DNA from 4 places in the Streptomyces sp. NPDC034084 genome. Region 4 is predicted to be linked to each of the others. Evidence: riboswitches for the same ligand, from Rfam matches in the RefSeq annotation. Region 4 holds a riboswitch; each other region holds the start of a gene.
The links. A riboswitch is a leader RNA that binds a small molecule or an ion and turns the genes downstream of it on or off. The one in region 4 is predicted to bind cyclic di-AMP.

Region 1: another riboswitch for cyclic di-AMP. It lies ahead of ACZ51I_RS30360 (M23 family metallopeptidase); the one in region 4 lies ahead of ACZ51I_RS09325 (M23 family metallopeptidase).
Region 2: another riboswitch for cyclic di-AMP. It lies ahead of ACZ51I_RS05820 (LysM peptidoglycan-binding domain-containing protein); the one in region 4 lies ahead of ACZ51I_RS09325 (M23 family metallopeptidase).
Region 3: another riboswitch for cyclic di-AMP. It lies ahead of ACZ51I_RS18570 (M23 family metallopeptidase); the one in region 4 lies ahead of ACZ51I_RS09325 (M23 family metallopeptidase).

What each region holds. Positions count from the first base shown of each region.
Region 1 is NZ_JBVISK010000011.1:127,528-130,561, forward strand. It holds gene ACZ51I_RS30355 (M16 family metallopeptidase) at 1-1,190, shown strand, start outside; cyclic di-AMP (ydaO/yuaA leader) riboswitch at 1,391-1,553, shown strand; gene ACZ51I_RS30360 (M23 family metallopeptidase) at 1,566-2,336, shown strand; gene ACZ51I_RS30365 (GntR family transcriptional regulator) at 2,528-3,034, shown strand, end outside.
Region 2 is NZ_JBVISK010000002.1:72,794-75,827, reverse strand. It holds gene ACZ51I_RS05825 (phosphoribosyltransferase family protein) at 1-661, shown strand, start outside; gene ACZ51I_RS05820 (LysM peptidoglycan-binding domain-containing protein) at 645-1,544, opposite strand; cyclic di-AMP (ydaO/yuaA leader) riboswitch at 1,549-1,696, opposite strand; gene ACZ51I_RS05815 (DUF6197 family protein) at 2,085-2,705, shown strand; gene ACZ51I_RS05810 (phosphocholine-specific phospholipase C) at 2,773-3,034, opposite strand, start outside.
Region 3 is NZ_JBVISK010000005.1:21,789-24,822, reverse strand. It holds gene ACZ51I_RS18580 (MFS transporter) at 1-193, shown strand, start outside; gene ACZ51I_RS18575 (PP2C family protein-serine/threonine phosphatase) at 378-1,589, shown strand; cyclic di-AMP (ydaO/yuaA leader) riboswitch at 1,802-1,966, shown strand; gene ACZ51I_RS18570 (M23 family metallopeptidase) at 1,978-3,034, shown strand, end outside.
Region 4 is NZ_JBVISK010000002.1:866,151-869,184, forward strand. It holds gene ACZ51I_RS09320 (SGNH/GDSL hydrolase family protein) at 1-217, opposite strand, end outside; gene ACZ51I_RS09325 (M23 family metallopeptidase) at 378-1,331, opposite strand; cyclic di-AMP (ydaO/yuaA leader) riboswitch at 1,334-1,490, opposite strand; gene ACZ51I_RS09330 (tyrosine-protein phosphatase) at 1,863-2,684, shown strand; gene ACZ51I_RS09335 (DUF6126 family protein) at 2,692-2,847, opposite strand; gene ACZ51I_RS09340 (helix-turn-helix domain-containing protein) at 2,881-3,034, opposite strand, start outside.

The sequences.
Region 1 (3,034 bases), on a different contig from region 4:
ACGGTGTCGCCACCATCATGGCCCGCGCGCTCTCCGAGGGCACCGACAAGCACAGCGCCGAGGAGTTCGCGGCCGAGCTGGAGCGCTGCGGCGCCACGCTCGACGCGCACGCCGACCACCCGGGCGTACGGGTCTCCCTGGAGGTCCCGGTCTCCCGGCTGCCCAAGGCGCTCGGCCTGCTCTCCGAGGCCCTGATCGCCCCGGCGTTCCTGGACACCGAGGTCGAGCGCCTGGTGCGCAACCGCCTCGACGAGATCCCGCACGAGACGGCCAACCCGGCGCGCCGCGCGGCCAAGCAGCTCTCCAAGGAGCTGTTCCCGGCCGAGTCCCGGATGTCACGGCCGCGCCAGGGCACCGAGGAGACCGTCGCCGCGATCGACGCCGCCGCCGTCCGCGCCTTCTTCGAGGCGCACGTCCGGCCCGCCACGGCCACGGCCGTGGTCGTCGGAGACCTGACCGGCGTCGACCTCGACAAGGTCCTCGCCGAGACGCTGGGCGCCTGGACCGGTGAGCCGGCCGAGCCGCTACCGATGCCGCCGATCACCGCCGACGACACCGGACGGGTCGTCATCGTGGACCGTCCCGGCGCCGTTCAGACGCAGCTGCTGATCGGCCGGATCGGCCCCGACCGGCACGACCGCGTCTGGCCGGCCCAGGTCCTCGGCACGTACTGCCTCGGCGGCACCCTGACCTCGCGTCTGGACCGGGTCCTGCGCGAGGAGAAGGGCTACACGTACGGCGTGCGCGCCTTCGGCCAGGTGCTCCGCTCGGACGCCGGGGGGAACGGCGCCGCGATGCTGGCCATCAGCGGCTCCGTCGACACCCCCAACACCGGCCCGGCACTTGAGGACCTCTGGAAGGTGCTCCGCACCCTCGCCGCCGACGGCCTGACCGACGCCGAGCGCGAGACGGCCGTCCAGAACCTGGTGGGGGTGGCGCCGCTCAAGTACGAGACGGCCGCCTCCGTCGCCGGGACGCTCGCCGACCAGGTGGAGCAGCACCTTCCGGACGACTTCCAGGCCCAGTTGTACGCGCGCCTGGCCGAGACCGGCACCGTCGAGGCGACGGCCGCCGTGGTCAGCGCCTTCCCGGTCGACCGGCTCGTCACCGTGCTCGTCGGCGACGCGGCGCAGATCGCGGAGCCGGTGCGCGCCCTCGGCATCGGTGAAGTGACCGTCGTGACGGGCTGATTCCGGCCCTGACGCGACGACGGGAAGACCCCGACGGCATCGTTCGTCGGGGTCTTACCGTATGTCCGTATTGAGAGCAACCATGATCGTATGCCCTGTGGCATGTCTTACAAAAGGCGCGTCTGGTTGGTGATTGAAAGACGATCCGCATAGCGTCGGTGCGGCTGTTCGTCAGTTGCACGTGCCGCAACCGCGGCACCGGACAGTCATCGCCGAGTCCCCGTCAGGCGCGAGCCTGGGGAGCCGGGGACCCACGTAGTCCCTGGGGTGAATCGGGCGCCTTCGTCTCGACGGAGGGGCTCGTAGGAGACCTTCCTGCTCCGAACCCGTCAGCTAACCCGGTAGGCGAGAAGGAAGGAAAGGATCAGCCCCTTCATGGCGTTCACCCGTGCCACCGGGAAGCATCGTGGTCCGAGCCGGATGGCGCGCCGCAGCGTGGGCATCGCCGGCGCCGCGACGCTGGCCACCACCGGCGTCATCGGAACCCTCGCCTCCCCGGCGCTCGCCGCCGACACGGACAACCGCTCCGTCGAGGACACCGGCCTCACCCAGGTGATCTCCGAGGAATCCCTCGTGGACCGGATCAACGCCCAGGCCGCCGCCCAGGAGCAGGAGGCCTTCGAGGCCATCGCCAAGGCGAAGGCCGAGGCCGAGGCGAAGCGCAAGGCCGAGGCCCGCGCCAAGGAGGTCCGGCTGGAGCGCGAGCGGGCCGCCCGCGAGGCCGAGCGCCGCCGCCTGGCCTCCTTCCAGCTCCCCGTCGCCGGCTCGTACGTCTCCACCGGCTACAAGACCGGCGGCTCGCTCTGGTCCTCCGGCAGCCACTCCGGCGTCGACTTCCACGCCGCCTACGGCAGCCAGGTGGTCTCCGTCGGCTCCGGCACCGTCGTCGAGGCCGGCTGGGGCGGCGCGTACGGCAACAACATCGTCATCCGGATGCACGACGGCACGTACACCCAGTACGGACACCTCTCCTCCATCGGCGTCCACGTCGGGCAGACCGTCGAGCCGGGCCAGCAGATAGGCATCTCGGGCTCGACCGGCAACTCCACCGGACCGCACCTCCACTTCGAGGCGCGCACCAGCCCCGAGTACGGCTCCGACATCGACCCCGTCGCGTACCTCCGCGCCCGCGGCGTCACCGTCTGACCCGGACCCCGCCGCACACCGCGTCGCAAAAGCCCCGGCTCGTACTGAGCCGGGGCTTTTCGCTGACCAAAAGACGCCCATGAATTCCGTCGGGGCATCGGAAATCCCGGCCTGCTGCAATAGAGTCGCGGATCGGGCGCGGAACAGGCGCCGGTCGAATTGTCTCGCGCGGACCAAGGCGGAGGTCGGACATGCGCATTCCCGCGCACTCGGTATGCACGGCGATCCGGGACGACATCGTCTCCGGCGTGTTCGAGCGGGGCGGCCGGCTGACCGAGGAGCAGCTCGCCCGCCGGTACGGCGTCTCCCGCGTCCCGGTCCGCGAGGCGCTGCGCACCCTGGAGTCCGAGGGCTTCGTCGTCACCCGCCGCCACGCGGGCGCCCAGGTCGCGGAGCCGACCGAGCAGGAGGCGGCCGATCTGCTGGACATGCGGGCGCTGCTCGAACCGCTGGGGGCCGCGCGGGCGGCGCAGCGGCGCACCGAGGCGCACCTCAAGGTGCTGCGCGGCCTGGTCAGGCTGGGGCAGGAGCGGGCCAGGCGCGGCCAGGGCGAGGACCTGCGCTCGCTCGGCGGCTGGTTCCACGAGACGCTCGCGCAGGCCTCCGGGAGCCCGGCCCTGACGGCGCTGCTCACCCAGCTGCGGCACAAGATCGCCTGGACGCACGTGGTGGAGCAGCCGGCCCAGCCCGTGGAGGCC
Region 2 (3,034 bases), 790 kb from region 4:
CGTCGTGCGGGACACGGACGTGCGGATCCCGATCGCCGACGTCACCCTCGGCGGACGGCTCGCGGTGCCCGAGGGCGCCGGCGGCATCGTCCTGTTCGCCCACGGCAGCGGCAGCAGCCGCCACAGCCCCCGGAACCGGTCGGTCGCCGCGGTGCTCAACCGGGCCGGCCTCGGGACGCTGCTCTTCGACCTGCTGACCGAGTCGGAGGCCGCGGACCGCGCGCACGTCTTCGACACCCCGCTCCTCGCCGGGCGGCTCGCCGGGGCCACGCAGTGGCTGGCCGGTCGGCCCGAGAGCACGGGACTGCCGCTCGGCTACTTCGGCGCGAGCACGGGCGCGGCCGCCGCGCTGTGGGCGGCGGGCGATCCCGCGTCCCCGGTGAGCGCCGTCGTCTCGCGCGGCGGCCGACCGGACCTCGCGGCCGAGCACCTGGCCCGGGTGCGCGCCCCGACGCTCCTGGTGGTGGGCGGCGCGGACGCGCTGGTCCTGGACCTCAACCGCCGGGCCCTGGCCCTGCTGCGCTGCGAGAACCGGCTCGCCGTCGTGGAGGGCGCCGGCCACCTCTTCGAGGAGCCGGGCGCCCTGGAGGAGGTGGCGGGCCTCGCCACCTCCTGGTTCACCGAGCACTTCCGGCGGCAGGGGGTCAGTACGCCCCGTTGACGTTGTCGATGGAGCCGTAACGGTCGGCCGCGTAGTTGCACGCGGCGGTGATGTTGGCGACCGGGTCGAACAGGTCCATGGACGTTCCGGGCACGTGGTAGGCCAGGAAGGTCGGCTCGATGACCTGGAGCAGACCCTTCGAGGGCGTGCCGGCGGCCGCGTTGGAGTCCCAGAGGTTGATGGCCTGGGGGTTTCCGGACGACTCGCGCATGACGTTGCGGAGGATCCCGTCGTAGGAGCCGGGGATGCCGTGCTGGCCCATGATGGCCAGCGACTCCCGGATCCAGCCGTCGAGGTTGTCGGCGTAGTTCGTGGCGGCGACCGGGGCCGCCTTGACGGGTGCGGCGGGGGCGGCGACGGCCGGAGCGGCCTGCGCGGCGGAGGCGCCCGTGTGAGTGGCGGCGGGGCCGGCCGACCGGCGCTCGGAGCGGCTGGCCCGCTCGGTCGTGGCGGACTTCTTCGCCTTGGCCTTCGCCTGGGTCGGGACCGTCTTCGCGGAATCCCGACGAATCGTCAGTTCGAGACCCGGGTGAATGAGTGACGGATTGTCACCCACTGCGCTCTGGTTGGCACGGTAAAGGCTCTTCCAGCCGCCCTGAATTCCCTTCTTGTGGGCGATCAGGGAAAGCGAGTCGCCACGCACGACGGTATACGTGCGGGCGGCGGCCGGAGCCTTGGCCGCGGCCGGCGCGGCGAGGGCGGCCGGCGCCTGGGCGGCGGGGGCCTGTGCGGCGATCTCCGGGGCGCCGGCCACGGGCGCGGCGCCCGCGACGGCCGGGGCGATGAGCGGCAGGGTCAGCGCGGCGCCACCCGTTCCGACCAGGGCGAGGCCGCGGGAGACGGGGCTGCGGCGGGGGCGGCGGTGCTTACCGTGTGCAGGCATGGCGGTGTCCTCTCCGGCGCCTGCGGGGTGAGCTGTCGGGTTCGGACGGGAGATGTCCGGCCGCGCGCACGCGGCTTCACCCCGAGCCGTTCCGGATTCCGGGCCGGCGTATTCGTGGGTCCCCCGCTCCTGCCGTCGGGTGAAAGGGAGGTGTGCCGAGCGGCGGCAGGATTGGGCGGTCCGCTCGAATGGAGGTGACCGTAGGCCAGTAATGCGACGAATAACAAGGGGAGAGGGGCAGGCGAATGGGAAAATGGATCACGGAATTCGGCCAATTCAAGATCCATGCCGTCCGGAAGACTCCGAACTTCCTTGCGGCATACGGGAGGGGGAGAGGTGTCGACGGAAAGCGGGGTGGCTTGAGTGAGTCGCGTCACCCGGAGTGCAATGTCCGCATATGGACCTTAATTCCGGGGTGAGCGAATAGCCGGAAAATATGCGCAACGGACTGCCCTTCGGGGCGACTCTCCGGAGGAGTGGCAAAAGTAGCAAAAGCGACATTCGTCTTGAAAGATGGAGGCAGTCGACCCAGGAGCACCCATGCCACCCTCCGCCTCCCTCCTCACCCCCGAAGCCCCCGGCACCCCCGACGCCCTCGACCGGGAGGCCGCCGCCCTCTACGAGAGCGCCACCTGGCAGCGGATCGTCACGGACTGGACCGCCCCCGAGGAGGCGCAGCCGACGGGGGAGGGCTGGCGGGAGCTGCTCAGCGTGCCCGTCGAGCGGCTCGTGGCCGACGCGCTCGCCGCCCTGCCGCCGGAGCTCCCCGCCGAGCGCCGCATCCCGGGACGGCTCGGGGCCCTGCTCCCTGACCGGCTGCACACCTGGCGCCGCATCGGCCAGGCCGAGCTCCGTCCCTCGGTGCATCTCGGCTACGCGCGCCTGGTGCTGACGGAGTGGGGCTGGCAGAACGCCCCGTACAAGCTGCGTGACGCGCGGGGCGCCCGATGTGTCTGCGGCGCCCTCCTCGCCGCCCACCGGCTCGGCTACGGCGGCGCGGACACCATGAACGAGGCGGCCGCCTGGATCATGACCGAGCTGCGGTCGCGCGGTTGGCAGGGGCTGATCGGGCCGTGGAACCGGGCTCCCGGCCGCACGGCCGCCGACGCCGTGGCCCTCCTCGACGCCACGGTCCGCCGCGCCGCACACGCCGGCCGCTGACGTCCGCCGCCGCCCCGGGGCCGGGCCGCGACCGGAAGGCCGCCGCCCGGCACGCGGGGGAGAGGGGTCAGCCGCTGACGCTCGGGGCTCCGGTCTCGATGTGGCCGGTGTACCGGCGCGACCAGCTGCCGTCGATGTCCGCGAGGATCGTGAAGTCGTACCAACCGCCGTTGTAAGCCACCGCGTTGAAGAAGTCCTCGCGGCTGGAGTTCGCCGGCACCGTGTACGTCCACGGACCGTCGGAGCGATAGGCGTTCGAGCGGATCGTGAAGGTGACGGGACCGGCCGAGGCGTTCGTCATCCTGAACCAGAGGGCCGTCCTGCCCGTT
Region 3 (3,034 bases), on a different contig from region 4:
CCACTACGGGCTCTACAACACGGTGTGCGGGGTCGGGATCACCCTCGGGAACCTGGGGACGGGCGCGCTCCTCGACGTGACCGGCTGGTCGGCGGCGCCGTGGCTCGCGCTGTGCGCGGTGGGCCTGGGGTGCGCGGCGGCGATGGCCCTGCTCGCCCGGGGCGGCCGGCTCGCGGAGGCGGGCGGCGGCTGAGGCGGGGGCGTACGGCGGGGACCGAGGCGGGGGTGTACGGGGCGGCGGCTGGGGGCGTGCGCCGGGCGCTCGGCCCTTCCCGTACGCCACTCGGCCCCCCGGGGTCGCCGCCCCGGGCGGCGGCGGTGACCCTGGGAGGGCGCGGTGCGGACCGCGGCCGGTCGGACCGGGCAGGAGAGCACAGGTGGGGCACCCCCTAGGAACGGTGGGCGGAGGACGGCGGGGCGGTGAGGGCCGCCCCGCGTACGGCGGTGCCCGGCGGTTCATCCGCGCGCTGCCTCCGCTGGTCATCGCGGGCGGTGTCGTCTTCGACCTGTCGACACCGCCCGCGTACACAGCGGCCCCGCTCTTCTCCGCCGCTCCGCTGATCGCCGCGCCCCTCTTCTCGCTGCTGACCACGCTGCTCACCGGCATCGCGGCCGTCCTCGCCTCCGTCGGGCTGCACGTCTACAACGGCACCGTCGACGAGATCGCCTCCCTCACGGAGACCCTGACCGTCCTCACCGTCTCCGCGCTCGCCCTCCTCATCAACCGGGTCGTGCGCCGCAGCGGCGAACGGCTCGCCTCGGCGCGGGTCATCGCGGAGACGGCGCAGAAGGCGGTGCTGCCGACGCCCGCCGAGCGGATCGGCGGGCTGCAGTGCGCGGCGCGGTACGAGGCGGCGCAGGCCGACGCGTTCATCGGCGGCGACCTGTTCGCCGTCCAGGACACCCCGCACGGCGTGCGGCTCGTGGTCGGGGACGTGCGGGGCAAGGGGATGGACGCGGTCGAGGCCGTCGCCGTCGTCATCGGGGCCTTCCGGGAGGCGGCCGAGCAGGAGCGGACCCTGGAGGGCGTGGCGCAGCGCCTCGAACGGGCGCTGGCCCGTGAGGGCACCCGGCGGGACGGGCTCGACGCCGTCGAGGGGTTCACCACCGCCGTCCTGGCCGAGATCCCGCGCTCCGACGGGAGCGGGACCTTCGACGGCTTCGTACGGGTGGTCAACCGCGGGCATCCGCCACCGCTGATGCTGTACGCGGACGGGAGGCTGGACCCGCTGGAGCCGGGCGAGGCGGCGCTGCCGCTCGGGATGGGCGAGCTGGCCGCGTGGCCGGACCGGGCCGAGGCGCGGCCGTTCCCGCCGGGCGCGACGCTACTCTTCTACACGGACGGACTTTCGGAGGCGCGGAACGCGCAGGGCGTCTTCTACGATCCGGCGGCGCGGCTCGCCGGCCGGATCTTCCCGGGTCCCGAGGAGCTGCTCGACGCGCTCGTGGGCGACGTACGGCTCCACACGGGCGGCGGGTCGACGGACGACATGGCGCTGCTCGCGCTGAGCCGCCCGGCGACGGGGCAGCCCGAGCGGCGCCGGACGATGCCGGTGGTGCCCCCGGGCCGGCCCCGTCACCAGGCGTAGTCGAAAGGTGTCCCTGCGATAACAATTGACTTAACGTCAGATCTCGGGGGTTTCGTCGAATCCGCGACCGGTCTCACTGAAGGGGCCTCAACTCGGGCGATAGCCCCCTAATTCAGTAGATGATCAAGGGGAACGGCTTGGAATCGGGACCCCGTGTCTATTAACGTTCGATAACGCAGCGCGGTCGTCCCAGCCGTCGCAAGAGACGGCACCGTGCGCACGCGCCGAATCCTGAAAAGGAACCGGGGAACCACCACTTGGGGTGAATCGGGCCCCTCCGCACCCGTGCGTGTCACGCACCCGTGCGGTCGAGCCCGTAGGAGACCTTCCTGCTCCGAACCCGTCAGCTAACCCGGTAGGCGAGAAGGAAGGAAAGGAGCGCGCCCACGTGGCGTCCAACACCCCCGCACCCGAAGCCCCCTTCGATGCCTTCGGTAGCGGTGCGGCCCCCTCCGCCCCCGGCACCGAGTGGAACCCCACCGAGGGATCCCTCCGCGCAGAGAACCGCGCCGGCGGCCGGCACCGGGTCGTCAAGCAACGCTCCAACTTCGCCCGCTCCTCCACCGTCCTCGGCGTCGGCGTCATCGCGGCCGTCGGCGCGGGCGGCCTCGCCACCGCGCAGGAGAAGCCCCCGGTCACCATCTCGCTGCCGGACCTCCCCGACCTGGACCTGCCGGACGCCGGCGACCTCCCCGGCGTCGGCGCCCTCCTCGCCGAGGAGGAGGCGGCGCCCGTCTCCGCGGCCCGCGCCAACCCGAACCCGCTCACCGCCGCCACCTACGCCACCGCCGCCGACGAGCACACCGGGCGGGCCGAGCAGGCCACCGCCACCGCGGCCACCGCCCCCGCCGCGGGCGAGGCCCTGCGCGCCCGCATCCTCCAGCAGGCCGAGCAGCAGCAGGCCTCCGCTGATGCCGCCGACAAGGCCGCGGCGGAGAAGGCCGCCGCCGAGAAGGCCGCCGCGGAGGCCGAGGCCAAGGAGGCCGCGGCGGAGAAGGCAGCCGCCGAGGCGAAGGCGAAGGCCGAGGCGGAGGCCAAGGCCAAGGCGGAAGCGGAGGCCAAGGCCAAGGCCGAGGCCGAGCGCCTCGCCCAGCTCGCCGCCAGCTACTCGCTGCCGGTCTCCTCGTACACCCTCACCGCCACCTACATGCAGTCCGGCTCGATGTGGTCCTCCGGCTACCACACCGGCCTCGACTTCGCCGCCCCCACGGGCACCCCGCTCAAGGCGGTCCACGGCGCGACCGTCAAGTCGGCGGGCTGGTCGGGCTCCTACGGCTACCGGATCGTCCTGGAGCTGGAGGACGGCACCGAGGTCTGGTACTGCCACCTCTCGTCCATGACGGTCGGCGCCGGCCAGACCGTGGGCACCGGCGAGACCATCGGCCGCGTCGGCGCCACCGGCAACGTCACGGGCGCCCACCTCCACATGGAGGTCCACACGCCCG
Region 4 (3,034 bases):
CGATCTGGTCGAGAAGGCGCCCGCGTACGGCCAGGTTGGCGTAGCGGAAGGCGTCGTGCTCCGGCAGCTGGTCGGCGAGCAGGACCGCGAAACGGTCCGCCCAGCCCACGTACGTCCCGTCGGGCCCGGGGTCTCCGACGCCCTCGGTGAAGCTGTCACCGATCGCCGCGTACGACCCGAATACGTTCTTGTCTCTTGATCTCGAATCGTCTGCCACGGGAGCACATCCTTCCTCCTGGCCTGTGACTTACGCGACCGTAAGGAGGGGTTGACGGTGGGTGACATATGCCACCGATAAAGATTCCGCCAAGCCGGAATACGCCGGAGGCCCGGCACGTACGTGCCGGGCCTCCGGAAAAAGCGCTACTGACGTTCCGTCAGATGTTCACGCCGTGCTGGCGCAGGGTGGCCAGGGGGTCGATGTCCGAGCCGTACTCCGGCCCGGTGCGCATCTCGAAGTGCAGGTGCGGGCCGGTGACGTTGCCGGTCGCGCCGGAGAGGCCGATCTGCTGGCCGCCGCTGACGGCCTGGCCGGCGGAGACGGAGATCGAGGACAGGTGGGCGTACTGCGAGAAGGTGCCGTCGGCGTGCTGGATGACGACCTGGTTGCCGTACGCGCCGCCGTCGCCGGCGGAGTAGACGGTGCCGGGGCCGACCGCGACGACGGTGGTGCCGGTGGAGGCCATGAAGTCCACACCGGTGTGGTAGCCGGAGGACCACATGGAGCCCGCGGCGCGGTACGGGGTGGAGATGCCGCCGCTGACCGGGGCGACCCAGCCGGAGGAGGAGGTCGTACCGGCCGGCGAGGACTCCGCGGCGGACGACGCGGTGGTGGTGGCCTCGGCGGCGGCCGGGGCCGAGGGGCGCTCGCCGCCGCGGGAGGCGCGGGGGGTGTCGCCGTTCTTGCCGGAGCTCTGCGTGCTCTTGGGCGCGGCCTTCGGCGCGGCGGCCTTGGCGCTGTTCTTCGCGCCGAGGGTGAGCTTCATGCCGGGCAGGATGAGCGAGGGGTTCTCGCCGATGACCCGGCGGTTGTCCTCGTACAGCCGGTGCCAGCCGCCCGCGAGGTGGTGCTCGGCAGCGATCTTCGACAGGTAGTCGCCCCGGACGACGGAGTACGTCTTCGGCGCGGCCTTCGCGGTGGCGGGCGCCGCCTGGACGGCGGCGGCCTTCACCTGGGCGGGAGCGGCGGCCGGGGCGGCCTGCTCGGCGGCGTGGGCGCCGGTGGCTCCGAGGAGCGGGAGGGCGACGACGGCGCCTCCGGTGCCGGCTGCGGCGATGCCGCGGGTCAGGAGGTTGGACTTGGTGCGGCGGTGCTTACCCTTCGCGGGCATGGCGAATTCCTCTCCGGCGCCTGCGAGGTGAGCTGTCGGGTTCGGACTGGAGATGTCCGGTCGCGTGGACACGCGACTTCACCCCGAGCCGTCCTTCTTCGAGGGATCGGCGACTTACCTGGGTCCCCCGCTCCTGCCTTGTACGGGTGAGTGCGGATTCCGGTCGGTGGCAGGATTCGGCGGTCCGTCCGGATTGAGCGCGACGCTAGACGAGGGGGGTCGGCGCGAACAAGCCACAGTTTTCCCGCGCTCCCGGATGACGCGATATCCGGTCGGAATTCCGGTCACCCTCCGTGGAGGGCGGTCCCCGGATCCCCTTTTGCCGGGGGTATTTGGAAAAGACGATCAGGCACGGTCCGTCACGGTTATGACGCTGCTCACGCGTCGATCCCCATCTCCCCTGCAACCGGGGCGGGTTATCTCGAACTCCTCAATACGGACAGATCACCCATTCCCGTGCGAGGGGGTGTGTTCCAGGGGCCTCACCCGAGATGATTGCCCCAGGAACCGATCGACAGAACAGGAGCAGCCGTGACGCAGCAGCTGCCGCAGACCCCGCCCGCCGAAGCCGCCGAGCCCGAGCTGGCGGAGGTCCGCAACTTCCGGGACGTGGGCGGCCTGCCGACGACGGACGGGCGCGCCGTCCGTCCGGGCCGCCTCTTCCGCAGCGGCCATCTCGCCCACGCGACGGAGGACGACGCCGCCTTCCTCGCCTCGCTGGGCCTGCACACCGTCTTCGACTTCCGCAACGAGGCGGACCGGAGGGTCGAGGGTGCGGACGTCGAGCTGCCCGGCGTGCGGAACGTGAACATACCCCTCAACGACCCGGCCGACGGCAAGGAGTTCTGGAGGCTGGTGCGCGACGGCGAGACCGCGCAGCTGCGGGAGGTCCTCGGCGACGGCAAGGCGGCCGCCCGCATGTCCGCTTCGTACCGGAAGATGGTGGTGGAGCGGGCCGCGGAGCACAGCCTGATCCTCCACTCCATGGCGGAGGAGAGCGTCCCGGCCCTCATGCACTGCGCGGCTGGCAAGGACCGGGCCGGACTCGCCGTGGCGATCACCCTGCTCGCGGTCGGCGTCGAGCGGGACGCGATCGAGGCCGACTACGTGAAGTCCAACGAGCCGCACCGCCGTTACAAGGTGCGCCGCAGCTCCACCGCCCCGGACGCGATGTCGCCCGAGGTGATGGAGCTGCTCAGCCCGCTCTTCGACGCGCGGGTGGAGTATCTGCGCGCGGCCTTCGACACGATCGAGGCGACCTGGGGCTCGATGGACGCCTACTTCTCGGAGGGCCTGCGGCTGGCCCCGGAGACCCGCGAGCGCCTCCGCGAGCGGCTGCTCACCGAGGCGTGATCCCGGCCTACTGGTTCTGCCCGCCCAGCGTGAAGAGCAGGTAGAGGAAGCCGGCGAAGAGGTGGCCTGCGATCAGGTAGGCGAAGAGGCGGAGGACGAGGCCCTTGGGGAACTTGCCCTCACCCCGCTCCTCGCCGGTGACCGGTACGGACTTCTCGGACATGTCGGTCCTTTCCTGAGGAATCATCACGGAACGTCAGCGCCGGTGCGGGGTCCCGTCGCCGAGACACAGCTCGGCGGCGGGGCTCTGCATCAGGGTGTGGACGAAGAGCAGTTCGGCCCCGCCGGGGGTGTCGGCCCCGATCCGGTGCGGGGTGAGCGAGTCGAAGTGCGCGCTGTCCCCCGGATCG